One region of the Bacillus sp. SCT118 genome, then DNA from elsewhere that is predicted to be linked to it. Evidence: predicted binding sites of a transcription regulator. Region 1 holds the regulator's gene; the other holds the start of a gene.
The links. Region 1 encodes LexA, which represses DNA repair genes until DNA is damaged. Its sites were predicted from a motif close to CGAACATATGTTCG; they were not measured.
Positions count from the first base shown of each region.

Region 2: ACQVGT_RS15060 (YhjD family protein) is a predicted target of LexA. The motif match lies at 4,062-4,075, and genes of this name have one in related genera.

Region 1 covers NZ_CP191225.1:2,140,863-2,148,458, forward strand. Annotated here, with positions in the region: gene tkt (transketolase) at 1-1,167, opposite strand, end outside; gene ACQVGT_RS11110 (DUF896 domain-containing protein) at 1,336-1,569, opposite strand; gene ACQVGT_RS11115 (YneB family resolvase-like protein) at 1,633-2,286, opposite strand; gene yneA (cell division suppressor protein YneA) at 2,305-2,622, opposite strand; gene lexA (transcriptional repressor LexA) at 2,772-3,389, shown strand; partial or broken gene ACQVGT_RS11130 (hypothetical protein) at 3,761-4,018, opposite strand; gene fosB (metallothiol transferase FosB) at 3,927-4,361, opposite strand; gene ACQVGT_RS11140 (YndM family protein) at 4,567-5,016, shown strand; gene pghL (gamma-polyglutamate hydrolase PghL) at 5,043-5,801, opposite strand; gene ACQVGT_RS11150 (hypothetical protein) at 6,026-6,340, opposite strand; gene ACQVGT_RS11155 (YndJ family protein) at 6,427-7,596, opposite strand, start outside.
Region 2 covers NZ_CP191225.1:2,938,853-2,946,448, forward strand. Annotated here, with positions in the region: gene glcP (glucose/mannose transporter GlcP) at 1-372, shown strand, start outside; gene ACQVGT_RS15040 (MarR family transcriptional regulator) at 529-1,056, opposite strand; gene ACQVGT_RS15045 (monooxygenase) at 1,133-2,632, opposite strand; gene lepB (signal peptidase I) at 2,813-3,319, opposite strand; gene ACQVGT_RS15055 (TVP38/TMEM64 family protein) at 3,321-3,944, opposite strand; gene ACQVGT_RS15060 (YhjD family protein) at 4,096-4,467, shown strand; gene ACQVGT_RS15065 (DUF3311 domain-containing protein) at 4,666-4,866, shown strand; gene ACQVGT_RS15070 (sodium:solute symporter family protein) at 4,863-6,332, shown strand; gene ACQVGT_RS15075 (excalibur calcium-binding domain-containing protein) at 6,376-6,645, opposite strand; gene ACQVGT_RS15080 (SDR family oxidoreductase) at 6,863-7,596, shown strand, end outside.

The sequences.
Region 1 (7,596 bases):
AATAGTCGTTTTGTTCGATCCCGCTAGGTCAGCAGAACCTCCGACAAAGAAAGGAATTTTTTTCGCAAGTCCGTTGAGAACTTCACCGGAAGATGCACGGGATGCCAGGCTGCTTCCTTTTTCATACACAGGAACCTCTTGATCCCAGTCCTTCGGAAGCTCTCCTTTGATTGCCAGTTCAAGCTGTTCAGCAAGTTCAGGATAAACTTCTTTATATTTAGCGAATTGAGCATTCCATTCTTGTTCTTTTTTCTCACCTGATTCTTTAACAGCTGCAGCGAAATGCTCATAAACTTCTGACGGAACGTAGAAGTCTTCTTCATACGTCCACGCGTAAGCTTCTTTTGTTAATTTGCTTTCCTCTTTACCAAGCGGCGCACCGTGAACACCGGATGTACCGGCACGGTTAGGTGAACCGAATCCGATTGTCGTTTTCACTTCAATTAATGTAGGTTTCTTTTCATTTTGGCGTGCTTTTTCGATAGCCGCTGTTAATTCTTCAATATTGTTTCCATCCTCAACATAAAGAACTTCCCAATTCATTGCTTCAAAACGCTGTTTCACGTTTTCAGAGAATGAACGGTCGAGGTCTCCATCAAGAGAGATGTCATTAGAATCGTATAGTACGATCAGACGGCCAAGCTGAAGATGGCCTGCGAGTGAAGCGGCTTCAGAAGAAATACCTTCCATTAAATCACCATCACCGCAAATACTGTATGTATAATGATCGACTACGTTAAATGAATCGCGGTTGTATGTTTCCGCTAAATGGCGTTCAGCAATTGCCATACCGACTGCCATGGCAATTCCTTGACCAAGCGGTCCTGTTGTAGCATCAACACCGGCAGTATGTCCGAATTCCGGGTGTCCAGGTGTTTTGCTGCCCCACTGGCGGAATCCCTTAAGATCTTCAATACTAAGATCAAACCCGCTTAAATGAAGCATGCTGTATAATAGTGCTGACCCGTGTCCAGCAGATAAAACAAAACGGTCACGGTTAAACCAGCCAGGGTTTGCCGGACTTACGTTCATAAATTTTGTCCACAGCGTGTATGCCATTGGAGCGGCTCCCATCGGCATCCCTGGGTGACCAGAATTTGCTTTTTCAATAGCGTCTATTGACAGTGTGCGAATGGTAGCAACTGATTTCTTTTCAATTGTATCCATAAAAATCCCCTTCCTTATGTGTTGTACCCTTACATCATAAATGTCTGACGACTTTTTCTCAACTGTTTCAGCTTAAATTTGAGAGAAACTTGTTGAATTTTGTCACATAAGAGTTTTGATTATAGTATATGCAAAAGAGGAATACGATATTGCCGTATTCCTCTTATATTAGTGAAGTTTGTTATTTCTTTGTTCTCTTTTTAGCTTTTCCGGTGTTACATCATTGCCTTCTGGGTCAATGATTTTCACACTTTTTAACGTGTTCTTCATAGAAGAACGAAAACCTTTCAAGTACTCTTGACGGAGCTTTTGCTGTTCGGCTTTTTCTTCTTCTGTAATAACGCCAGCTTTAGCTTTGGCAGCAAGCTCATTAATTCTGGCAATTTTCGCGTTTGAAATCATGTTAAACTCCTTTATTGCATTTTGTCTATATAGTACTAGATCAAAAAAAGTTTTACAACTGATTCACTCTGCTGTCTCTTCATTCTCTATGTATTCCTGAAAACGCCGGTGAACGGTTGCTTTAGAGACATCATAGCCAAACCCTCTTAGGGTAGCCGCGATTTCAGCAAACGTCAGTTTATTCGCTCTTAGGCGGACGATCTCAGAGATTGGCACCTCTATTTTTTCTTTTCCACTGTTCTCATGTTGGTTTTTTAAGTTTTTTTGCGGTTTAAAACCGTTTTTTACTGCACGCTTCATTCCCCGTCTGATTTTCATGTTGTGAATCTTTCGCTGATACTCTTCCACAATGCTGACGATTTCCAAGACCATTGAGTCAGCCTCCGATAACTCCAGTTCACCTCTGTGAGCCGTTGTATAGACTTTCACACCTTCTCTGTAAATACAATGAAGCAGTGCGATTTTTGCGTTTCCCCGCCCGAGCCTTGTCTCGTCTTGAACCAAAATGACATCAATTCCAGCGTTCTTAATCTCATCAAGCAGCTCAAATACACCATCCCGATCCATTTCATATCCGCTGGCTTTTTCTGAAATCACTTTGACCACTTCCATGCCGTTCTCCGCTGCAATGGCCGTAAGCTCCTCCTCCTGCCGCTTTAATGACGTTTCCTGCTGTTCTTTATTTGTGCTTACACGGGCATAAATGAGTGCTTTCATTTTATCTCTCTTTCCTCTCTATCTTACAGTTGCCAATTCATATGCATCCTGATGCTTCTTTTTCAATGGGATCACTAACTCATCACCCGGCTGGATATCAGATGTCTGTAGTTGATTTTTATCAGCTACCCATTCAATAAAATCATTTTTGTTTATCTTTTTTGTATCTGCTACCTGATCAGCAATTGACCAAAGTGTGTCGCCTTGCTGGACTTCTATTTTAACATACTGATTAAGCTCCTGGCCGCTGCTTGTATATGACAGCATAAGGATAACCGCGCTCAAAATCACTGTGAACAGACCGACAAAAATAATAGATTCTTTACTCATGATCATAACCCCCAACAGGAATGTTTGTTCGCATTTTTATAATTTCAGTATATACGAACAAACGTTTCTGTCAATTGTTTTTTCGAACCTATGTTTGTACTGTAAGGAAAATCATGCTATAATCTTCTTAAAATCGACGTTTTGAGGTGCGAAAAATGACGAAGCTATCAAAAAGGCAACTTGATATCCTCCGTTTTATTAAAGCAGAGGTTAAATCAAAAGGATATCCGCCTTCCGTTAGAGAGATCGGAGAGGCTGTCGGGCTTGCGTCCAGCTCTACTGTCCACGGCCATTTGGCCCGCTTGGAAACAAAAGGACTGATCAGACGGGATCCGACAAAACCAAGAGCAATAGAAATTCTTGATGAAGAAGTAGACATTCCGCAAAGCCAGGTCGTTAATGTACCGGTCATCGGGAAAGTCACGGCGGGATCTCCTATTACAGCAGTAGAAAATATTGAAGAATATTTTCCGCTCCCTGACCGCATGGTTCCTCCAGACGAGCATGTATTTATGCTGGAGATTATGGGAGACAGTATGATAGATGCCGGTATTCTCGATAAGGACTATGTCATCGTTAAACAGCAAAACACAGCGAACAATGGGGAAATTGTAGTTGCGATGACAGAAGATGATGAAGCAACTGTAAAACGATTCTATAAAGAGGATACCCACATTCGCTTGCAGCCTGAGAACCCAACGATGGAACCTATCATTTTGCAGAATGTCAGCATTCTAGGGAAAGTGATTGGCGTGTTCAGAACCGTCCATTAATCTATTGATCTATCAGATGCATGAAATAACCCCCTCTTCCTTTACGGAGAGGGGGTTTGTTGTTCAAAAAAAGCAGGCTCGCCCTGACTTTTGGGTGCGAGCCTGAATAGGAGGAAAAAGAACATCATGTTTACACCATAATTATCCACCAAAAGATTGTTGAAGTCAAGAAATTTTCTTTCCTTCAGGAAACTTTTATCAAAATATGAACGTTTAGAATATTAGACGCTATCTTCTTAAAAACGTTTCATTTTTTAGGTCGTGGAAGGATGCGGTTTCATATTTATTAAGGGGCGAGGCAATTGAAATATAATGAAAATTTAGTACACAGTTTAATTAGTTCATATTTCTGTTAAAACAGCTCGCTTTCTTCATATAAAATGTAATGTGTATTTCAATTTCACCTTCACCCAATCACTTGTGCAGTTCAAAAGATATGGCATCGTTGAACAAGTCGGGTAGAAACCTTCCCCAAACATAAAGTCTCCCCCAACACCCTTCTTTCAATTTAACCTTATATGAAATATGGTTGTGATATCAAAAGGCCGTTTCATCATAAAAGTGCATATGCGTTTTTTCTTGTTTGTAATATCGAAGCCTGTCTTGAAGGGTTCCGGTATGAAATTCAAATTTGTGGCCGTCAGGGTCGGTAAAATAAATTGATTTTCGATCGCGTTCATCTCGTTCTCTGCCAGGCAAAATATTGACATGTTGTCTTTTTAATTTAGCTGACACCTCCTCAAATTCATGATCTTCAATTGTAAAAGCAATATGGGTATAAGAAAGCTTAATGTCATTTCTCGGGATGTCTGGTTCTTCATTAAGAGCTAGCCAGATGCCGTTCATATCAAAATATGCAGTTGTTCTTCCCTTTACCAATAGCTTTGCACCAAACACTTTTTGATAAAAATCAATCGATGTATCCAAATGCGAAACTGAAAATAGCAAGTGATTGATTCCTTTTATCTCCACAAATCATTCCCCCCTTGAAAGCTGATCATCCACATATACGACTTTTTCATAAGAAAGTTTCATACAGCTGAAAAAAATACCAGTGTAAACAAAAACGGACTGTTTAAAATAGTAACATGACATTATGAATGGTTTTGAATTGCATTATTTATCACTTGTTTACGCCCAAGAATTTCCTTCAAAAAATAACAATTTAGGTGGTCAAATGAAACATATCATTGCGCTTGCTTCAAAGATTGCTTTCACTCTCGCCCTTTTATATGTGATTTTGGACAGAGTCTATCACGCATCCTTTTTAAGTGTGATGTTTATTGCACTTTTCTTAGGTTTTGTTTCTTATCTTTCTGGTGACATGCTCGTCTTACCCAGAACAAACAATATTACAGCTTCATTGGCTGACTTTGGCCTTTCATTCGTTATTCTTTGGGTATTTGTTTTAACCCAAACAAGAAACGATTTCTCACCATTTGGAGCAGCTCTCCTTTCTGCTGCCTGTCTTACTGTTTTTGAATACTTTTTTCATCGGTATTTACTGAAAAATGTACTTGATGAAAATTTCCGAAATGAACTGTCAGCGAGAGATAACACGTTGCAGTATCAAACGGAAGCCGCGGACGAGCTGTTTCCCGAAACGAATGAGAAGCATAAAGAATAGGAGGCTGTCTTATCGCCTCCTATTTTTCAGTAGCTATTTTTGAGAAAACGGAACATTACTTCTGTAAACTCATAAAACCTCTCATTTTGAGTAACAGCTCTGCTTTTTAAAGAAAAGATGCCGAACAAAGACTTTCGAAAGCCAGTGCTCATTTCTATCTGGATACTTAAACCTGTTTTTGATTTATTTGCAATGTTATTCGGACTAACGCCCGCATGTGGATGGTCCGTATTGAGCAATACAGCAGGAAAACCGGCATGCTGCAATTTCTCAACTAAATCCGCCGCTCTTACGCGATCTGTACCGCCGACTTCGATCTGCTGATCTTCTTCTGCGTACCCGTGTAATGAAATGACATATTCATGGTTTCCCGTCATTTTAAGGGCCCGAGGTTCATCAAAGTGCGTGCTCGTAATGTGCAGGACTGAGTTTCCTGCCGATTTTAAGCCTTCAAATAAATACATCGAGTACTCTTTGCTGAGCTCTCTCGCTACTTCACTTGTCCCGCCTTCAATACCTCCTCCGTGAATAGCTAAAACAAGAACAGGGCTTCCGGTTTCTTTCGTAACAACGTCGTAATCAGAAGGATCTTCATTGTTTTTTAATTCCTCAAAATTCTGATATACATCTTCAGCATAAATTGAAGAAATCGGAGTAAATACCATAAAAATTAACAATAATTTTACAATTTTAATAGTTGATGGAAAACGTTTGGCTATGTTACAATCAACATGCTTCAAGGAATGGAGCAAACGGCGGAGCAGGGATACTTTGGCCGGTTTCATCTACTCCGCCTCTAAGTCCAAATCAACAGGATGTAGGTCTCTTTGAGGCTTTAGCACGAATTCTCTCGTCCTCCTTGTTAAATTTTTGTTAAATTCACAATATTATATACCATTAGCCCGGGCGCTGTTCTTCTCATTTTTGAATTTATGAAAAGTAAGCTGGCACCACCTCCCCCATTTCCATACAAAACAAAAATGCACCTGCCCTTTGGCCTGCGCATTTTTTATTTTCTCTTCATTTTTCGTTTTTTTGCTTGATTTAATTTCATGATGTTTTTTTCAATTTTTCTTATGTTTCGCCTTTGCGGGATTGTTTTCATTTCATAATAAACAGAAATAAACCCGCTTAATGTCACTGCTGCAATATAAAGGACGCGCTGTTTGATCATCCGGTCAGCGTGTCCATGATCATTCGCTTCTTTTTCCAGCCTTTCGATCACAGTTTTATCAAACAGCTGATCGACATACACTTGTTTCATTCCCACTGCAAACCCAGCAGCCAGCCAAAGAATCAGAAATAAACTGATATAAAACACCATAAACCCTTCCTTTCCTGTCTTGATGCGGCGCAGAATTTTAAAACAGTTCATCTATTACAACTGGCAGACGAAGCTTCTTCTTTGTATTAGGTTCTTTCAATAGGCTGGTTAATATGTGTAATGCTGTAATGAACAGTTAGAAATTTTATTCCGAACAGCCACATATGATGAACAGCGGTTAATTTGTTGTCATGTGCAGCTTCTATCAGAAAGGTTTCAGATAAAGGAAGCGGACAAGTTCCCGCTCTTGTTTGCAGATAAATCCCCTCATCCCCCGCTCTGCTTTTTCTCCGCCTGCTTGTTAAAACCAGCTTCTCCTGATGATGATATGGTTTTAAAATACCTGTCATGCTGCTGAATGGAAGCGGTAAAGAAATATTCATATACCCCTCTCCATTTGAGCGATACACTGAATAAAGAGCGGTAAAAATGGTTTCGTTTTTTTCATTTGTTCTAATCCAGGCACGAACTCTTTCCCTTCCGTCTTTTTTCGAATGAACACCTTTTATCTTGCTGTACATCCTATACCAGTCAGGGTTCGTCGAAAGATGTATTTGGCCGATTCTTCTGCTGAACCATTCGTAAATAATTGCAAGCGGCCGAAACCACGTGCTCCATGTTACTTTTGCTTTAATATTGTATTCGATGGTTTGTTCATAAAACGAAAGAATGAGCGGCGACAGTTTTTCAGGTGAAAAATCTTTTGAACGCAGGCTGCCCATATCATCCACAAGTCCGCTGTACCGAGCGTTATTTTCAGCTTGAATATTAGCTAAAAATTCTTCTCCAATCTTTCTTTTTCCGTAGATACGGCTGAATGTCTTTACACGGTCTGCATCAAAAGGCTTCGGATCCTCTATTCTCCACCCTATAAGAGCGGGCAAGATAACACCAAACGCGTTGACAAAACCGTGAATCCAAATCATCTGATTGATGGTCAATGTAACTTCTTGCCGAAATACACCAAATGAATAAATCATCGAGAAAGCAATCGTTATCATTAAAACAGCGGAAGAAAGCCGAATAAGAAATGTCCCCGTCTTGGTGCGAAAAGCTGCCGTGAACACCAAAAATGCATGAAGATAAATCGCCGCCATATAAATGCTAACCGCAATGACATCAAGTGTTTTTGAATATGTGATGCCCAGCGCGATAAGAAGGGGCGAAAGCAAAATCACCCATGTTATCCAACTGTACAACATCCGATGCTTTCTAATGGTTCTGCCGAGTAAACCATTGAAGATCGGGATCAGAAA
Region 2 (7,596 bases), 800 kb from region 1:
TTTAGCTGTAGTTGTTTAATTGTTTTGTTGATTGCTTTCTCTTATATAAGTAACCCAATACTTCAATTGGGTGGTACATTTTTGATTGGCCTAAGTATAGCAGGCATATTTCCCATTGCTTTAACACTAGCATCAATCATTATTCAGAAGTACGTTGACGAAGTTACAAGTTTATTTATTGCTTCGGCAAGTTTCGGAGGAGCGATCATCTCTTTCTTAATTGGATGGAGTTTAAATCAGGATACGATCTTATTAACCATGGGAATATTTACAACTATGGCGGTCATTCTAGTAGGTATTTCTGTAAAGATTAGGAGAACTAAAACAGAAGACCCTATTTCACTTGAAAACAAAGCATCAAAAACACAGTAAAAAACGTATAAAATAAAGATACTAATAGACATATCGTATAAGCAGTGCAAATTCCTGAACATCTTGAATTTCATTCTTCAAGAGGAAATCTGATTTACGTTACAGCCTTGAACAAGATAGAAAAAAGCGAAAAACACGCACCGCAGTGCGTGTTTTTTATTTAAAAATGCTCGGGAGACCCCCTTCAATTTCTTCTGACGACGGATACCATTTTGTCACCAGATCCCGAAACAGCCGTTCCGCAAAAAGAATCTCTTCCTCGGTATAGCGGTCAAAAAATGACAGAAAACGCTGTTCAGCCTTCTGATGATAATATTTGTGCAAACTGTGCAGCTTTTTTCCAGCAGGCGTCAATCGGAAGTAGACCTCCTTTTTATTATCGCTGAGCTGTGTTCTGTGAAGGAACCCTGCGCCGAGCAATTTTGTGCTGATGCGTGATACAGTCGCTTTTGTCGTATTCATTTTTTCTGCTATCGACGTGACATTAATTGGTTCATTGTCCCCGACACAAGATAGAACATGAATTTCTGTCATCGTCAATTGAGATTTACTCCCGTGCTCTACATCCAGCTTCCTCAATTCGTCAGATAAAAAGGCTTTAATAAGCCCCTCCCATTTCTCCTGCTGATGAATGAGCTCCGCATACAATTCAAAAAGATTGCGTTTTGTATGATCTGTGTTCATCGGGTTTTCCATCCTTTTTCATTCGATTGTTTCTTCTATCATACCGTTTTGTTACAGATGAAACAATCGAATTGAATTATACTCGGCTGGTGACGGAAAACCAGCGGCTGATCCCTTTTTGAATCACCTCGGCACAATCGGGCGCTGATGCATCCACCGCCCAGGCAACATGTCCATCGGGACGAATCAATATGGTATGCACATCCCGCAACTTTTCATTCGGTTCTGCAAGCGAGGCGGTTACCGTACGTAAGCCTTTCACTTCGATATGATCATCAGCTTCCTGCCTCAATGACAGCAAAACGAATGTCCCGTTTTGGAGAAAGCTGTACAGCCGTTCCGAATTGCCGTCGGAAAGAATCAGCTCCATGTCAGGGAGCCTTGCCCCGTTCAAACGATTCGGCGGCATGGTACGATCAGCTTCATATCTGACATCGAGTGCAGAAATTTGCCCTGCTACATATCGATTCACATCAGGGAAGGCCAGCAGCTCCGACATCATGCTTCGCAAATGGAGGCCTGCTTGACTGAAATCGATCAGCTTTGTCTGTGCCTCTGTGTTTCTGAGGAGCCCTTCAGCTGCCGGATGCCGCTCGTCATGGTAGCTGTCCAAAAGCCAAGAAGGCGCAGAGCCTTTGATGGCCGCCGCCAGTTTCCACCCGAGGTTCATTGCATCCTGAAGGCCGACATTCAGTCCTTGCCCGCCCGCCGGAAAATGAATATGCGCGGCATCACCCGCAAGAAAGATTCTGCCGTCCCGATACCGTTTCGCTTGGCGCGCGGCGTTCCCGAACCGCGACATCCACGAAGGGTCGCTTAAACCAAAGTCAGTTCCGCAAATTCGCAGGAGGTCAGCTTTCAGCTCTTCCTCAGTCACAGGCACATCTTTCGGCGTTTGCGTGCGATAAGGGCTGATCACAACGACACGATATCGGTCTGAAGATAACGGAACAATCATAACACCGCCCTCTTTTGTGCAAAGGGACAGCACGCCTGACGGCGGCGGAGAAAGGAGCACCACATCCCCAAGCGCAGCGGTGACAGTGCTGTCTGTTCCCGGAAACTCAATTTTCGCCTGTTTCCGGACGGTACTTCCGGCGCCGTCTGCCCCAACGGCAAACTTGCTTGTGATCGTCCGTACACTGCCGTCCCGATCCTTAAAGATCGTTTGGACCGTTTCCCCGTTTTGCGTAACCGCCAGCGCCTCGGCACCCCGAAACACCTCTGTTCCCAGGCTTCGTGCATGATCTTCAAGAAGCTTTTCTGTTTTTGACTGCGGGAGCAAAAGCGTGTAAGGACAGCTCGTATCCAAGCCTGAAAAATCCAGACGGGTATCCAGCATTGAAAAATGTCCGGAAGGTATCTTGCTTCCCTTGGATACGAACCGCTCTAAAATCCCTCTCATCTCAAGGAGCTCCAGCGTTCGGGGGTGCAGCGTCAACGCCTTGGAATGCGGAACAGGTTTTTCAAGCCGTTCAATCACACATGTTCCCACTCCGGCCATCGCAAGCTCAGAAGCCAGCATAAATCCAACCGGCCCTCCTCCTATAATCACTGCTTCATATTTCATCATCATTCACCACTCCTTTTGTTTCATACAAAACGAACAAAATCTAATAAAAACAACTCATAATCAAAAAACAACCGTTTTTTTTGTTACGCGCGTAACAATATTGATTATAGCTCCTTACAAATTTTTCTTCAACACATTTTTCCAAACGGCATACAAAAAGACGCCTCTTCCATTAGCGTCTTTTTATTCGGCATCAGAAATCACACCGACAATATTTTTTTCTCTTATCGGACCAAAATGCCGGCTGTCGAAGCTGTATATGCGATTATCTCCAACGACAAAATATTTTCCTTTCGGCACCTTGCTTGTTCCCGTCACATCTTTCAAAGAAAAATCACCCGTTACATGGCTGCCGGCAGAAACAGATTTCAAATGCTTCAAAAATGGCTCAGCAACCTGCTTTCCGTTCACATACAGCTGATCATCTTTATATTTGATCGTTTCACCGGGCAAGCCGATTACCCGTTTAATCAGCACTTTATGATCAGGGCCTTTAAAAAGGACGATGTCAAAACGATGGATGGTTTTAAATCGATGCGAAAATTTATTGACCAACAATTCGTTTCCTTCCTGGAAGGTCGGATTCATACTGACGCCTTCTACCTTGTAATCAATAAAGACAGCATTTTTAACCTGGATGGCGAGAACAACGGACACTACACCGGCAAGAAACCAAAACCGTTTTTTCATGTTACTGTCTCCCTCCATCATGCTCACGCTGACTGGCTCTTACATGCAGATACCGCTCCACCTTTTTGCCGACATACCATAAGACAGTGATCACCAATACGGCGATGACCGTTCGAATCGGCTGGGTAATCAGCGCGTGCAGATCATATCCGATGAAGCTGATCATAAAAATCATGACAAGCTTCCCCGAGGCTGCCGCCAAAATAAACGGCCGCGTTCCGATCCTTGACAAACCGGCAACAACATTCACCGCGGCTGACGGTGTAAATGGAAAACAAAGCAGAAGAAACATGGGACCGAAGCCGTGTCTTTCCACCCATAACATCAGCTTTCTTACAGACGGATGACTGCGGATAAATCCAAGCAATTTTCTCTGTCCGTATTGACGGACAATCAAAAATACGAGAATGGAACCAGCAGTTGATCCCGCCCAAGACAGGATGAATCCTTCCCACAAGCCAAACGAGTTCGTATTCGCCACCACAAACACGATCAGCGGCAAAAACGGGAGAAATGCTTCAATTAAAGGCAGCAGCACAGCTATGAGCGGACCGAAAGCCCTATAGCTTTGAAATAATTCAGTTAAATGTTCTTGTGTCAAATAGGATAAAAAATGCTCCAACATTTATACTCCTTACCGGGTTTGTCTATCCTTATTCTACACATTATCAGCAGAAAACTAAAAAGTTTTGGTGATTTTTTCTGTCTTGAAACATTTCACCAGCCGATATAGAATACAAATAGAACAAACGTTCCCTTAGAAAGAAGGAGTCAATATGCCAAATCTGCAGGAAGAAATATACGATTTAATTGAACGGGCTCTCTTTTTGCCCATGGCCATTACGATTTTTAACCGTGATCTCGCCGAAATTGAAGAAAGCACATTAAAATTGAAGCATCCTTATAAACAGCTTATCAGCGAATCATTAAAAATAGCACAAAAGGATTTGATTGAGGTCAGAAAAGAACTGAGGAAAAGAAAAATTGCAATCCGCGAGACGGAACGCGATGAAGCCTTTACGCTCTATACATTTGTCATCGACGGTTATGAAGAAAACCATCGCTATTTTAATCCGCGAATCCGTGAGCAGGTCAGCGAATTATTAACATACTATCTATTTGCCCCGGACAGACTCCGAGCCTTTTGAATCATACTGCCCGTTCCCTCTTCGGGCGATTCAGATCATTAATTTCAGACAATTCACACTATACAAACAAAATAAATTTATTTATAATTCGAACCACAGCCTTTCACCCTAAAAAGTGACATGTGCTGCCATATCTGCGACATCATTTTCAGTACGCTTGGGCTTGTACACCCCAATCCTAAATAGAAGGAGGATTCTATGAAACTGATTCACGTTCTTGCCGCTTTGCCCTTTATCGGAATCTTACTCGGCATCCCTTTTGCAAATAAGGTGACCCCCTATGTGTTCGGCATGCCGTTTATTCTTGCCTATATTGTGATGTGGGCTCTTTTGACCTCTGCGCTGATGGCGATTGTGTATGTCCTCGACAAGGAAAATAAAAAGGAGGAAGCAGAATGAATGCAGCACTCATCATCATTTTCGGTGTCCTGCTCTTGAGTATTTTTCTCGGTATACGCGCCCAAAAAGGAAAAGACATGAACCTGGAGCAGTGGACGGTCGGAGGGCGCGGCTTCGGAACTGTTTTCGTCTTCCTTTTGATGGCAGGCGAAATTTATACTACTTTTACGTTTCTCGGCGGCAGCGGCTGGGCCTACGGAAAAGGCGGTCCAGCCTTTTATATCATCGCCTACGGATGTCTGGCCTACATCCTTTCTTACTGGCTTCTTCCGGCAGTTTGGACGTACGCGAAACAGCATAAACTGATGTCGCAGTCTGATTTTTTCACAAAAAAATACAACAGTCCGCTGCTCGGCATTCTCGTTTCACTGGTCGGCATCGCCGCACTCATTCCCTATCTTGTACTGCAGCTGAAAGGCCTCGGGCTGATTGTATCGGAAACCTCGTACGGCAAAATCACCCCGACCGCCGCCATCTGGATCGGCGCTGTTTCCATCACGGTTTATGTTATGGTTTCAGGCATTCACGGGTCTGCCTGGATATCGGTTGTGAAGGACATCATGATTCTGGTTGTCGTTCTGTTTTTAGGTGTGTATTTGCCAATTCATTACTACGGCGGATTTCAAGACATGTTTCAGCAGATTGAAACGGCAAAGCCTGGCTTTCTTACGCTCCCCGAATCGGGACAAAGTGTGGCCTGGTTCAGTTCAACCGTACTCTTGACAGCGCTCGGGTTTTACATGTGGCCTCACACCTTTTCCGCCTCGTATTCAGCTGAAAATCCAAAAGTCTTTCGCAAAAACGCCATCATCATGCCTTTGTACCAGCTGGTCCTGCTCTTCGTCCTTTTCGTTGGCTTTGCGGCTATCCTGCAAGTTCCAGATCTGAAAGGCGCAGACGGGGATCTGTCGCTTTTGAGACTGTCTCTGCAAACATTTGACCCTTGGTTTGTCGGAATTATCGGTGCTGCCGGACTGCTGACAGCACTTGTGCCAGGGTCTATGATCTTAATGTCCGCCTCCACGCTGTTTGCAAAAAATGTGTACAAGGTAATCGCGCCCCGCACGACAGAACTGCAAGTATCGGCGCTTGCTAAGTTTTTAGTGCCGGTGATTGCGCTGATTTCGGTGTATTTTACCTTCAAAGGCGGGAATACCATCGTTACGTTGCTTTTGATGGGCTACAGCCTTGTCACACAGCTATTCCCCGCCCTTTTGTTCAGCCTGTTCAAGCATAATATGGTGACAAAGCAAGGAGCCTTCGCCGGCATTATTGCAGGTGTCGGAGCAGTTACTTATATTACAATGACGGAAACGACCATCGGCACTTTATTTCCGGCGCTGCCGCAAGCCGCAAAAGACTTGAATGTAGGCATCGTCGCCCTGCTTTTGAATATCACGGTCATGATGGCAGTCAGCCTTATGACAAGGAAGGCGAAAAGCGCTGCGGCCGATCAGGCAGCTTAAGCAATAGAAAAAGCAATCTGGACACCAGATTGCTTTTTCTTATTTACCGTTCACAGGCGATAAGATCTTTATCGCGGTCTTTCTTTTTATTGGCATCATAAAGGTCCTTAGAGACGTAAGGCTTGTACTTTGTTTTTCCGCCTTTGTTTTTCGCCTTCGAAGTGCGGGCCACTCCGCCTTTGTATACTTTGTTTAACTCCTTGCAGTTCTTATAAACCTTCACCTTTGTTTTGGCTTCCGCCACATGGTCAGCTCCGTATGAAAAACCGAAAACGAGACCGAGTGACAGCAAAATCGCCGCCGCTTTTTTCATGACGATTCACTCTCCCAATACCCAATATTTAGTTGATTTATAGCTCGAATTTATCATAATTCATATAGTCTTATTTGACAAGATAAATATGGAAGAAGGCTTTGTTTTTTCTTGTTTTCTTTGGTCCTTCAGTGTTCAAACTGCCAACACATGTTTTTCTGCTTATGCTCAGGGGTACACATACGAATGTACACCAAACAGAAAAGGAGCGTTGCTGATGTCTGATTCAAATCTTACGAATCCTATAAAAGCATTTTTTCATGATGAATTTCCCGAACAATATCAAGAACCGCCAGGCCTGCAAAAGAACATGAAGCCTGTCCCTGATTGCGGAGAAAAAAGCTACAAAGGATCAGGTAAACTAACGGGTCGAAAAGCGCTTGTCACGGGCGGCGATTCCGGTATCGGCCGCGCTGCCGCGATTGCTTACGCCAGAGAAGGTGCCGATGTGGCCATTAACTACTTGCCCGAGGAACAGCCAGATGCTGAAGAGGTAAAAGAACTGATTGAAGCAGAAGGCCGAAAAGCAGTGCTGATCCCCGGAGATTTGAGCGACGAATCCTTTTGCCAAGATCTAGTCAAACAGTCGCATCACGAACTCGGCGGACTTGATGTGCTAGCGCTCGTTGCAGGCAAACAGCAAGCGGTCGAAAACATCGAAGATCTGCCTACTGAACAAATCTATAAAACATTTGAAGTGAACGTCTTTTCCCTTTACTGGGTTGTAAAAGCGGCGCTTCCGTATTTGCCGGAGGGAGCTTCAATTATCACAACTACCTCAGTTGAAGGCTATAATCCAAGCCCGATGCTGTTAGATTACGCAGCAACGAAAAACGCCATTATCGGCTTTACCGTCGGACTGGGAAAACAGCTTGCTTCCAAAGGCATCAGAGTAAATTCAGTTGCGCCCGGACCAATTTGGACACCGCTGCAAATTTCCGGCGGACAGCC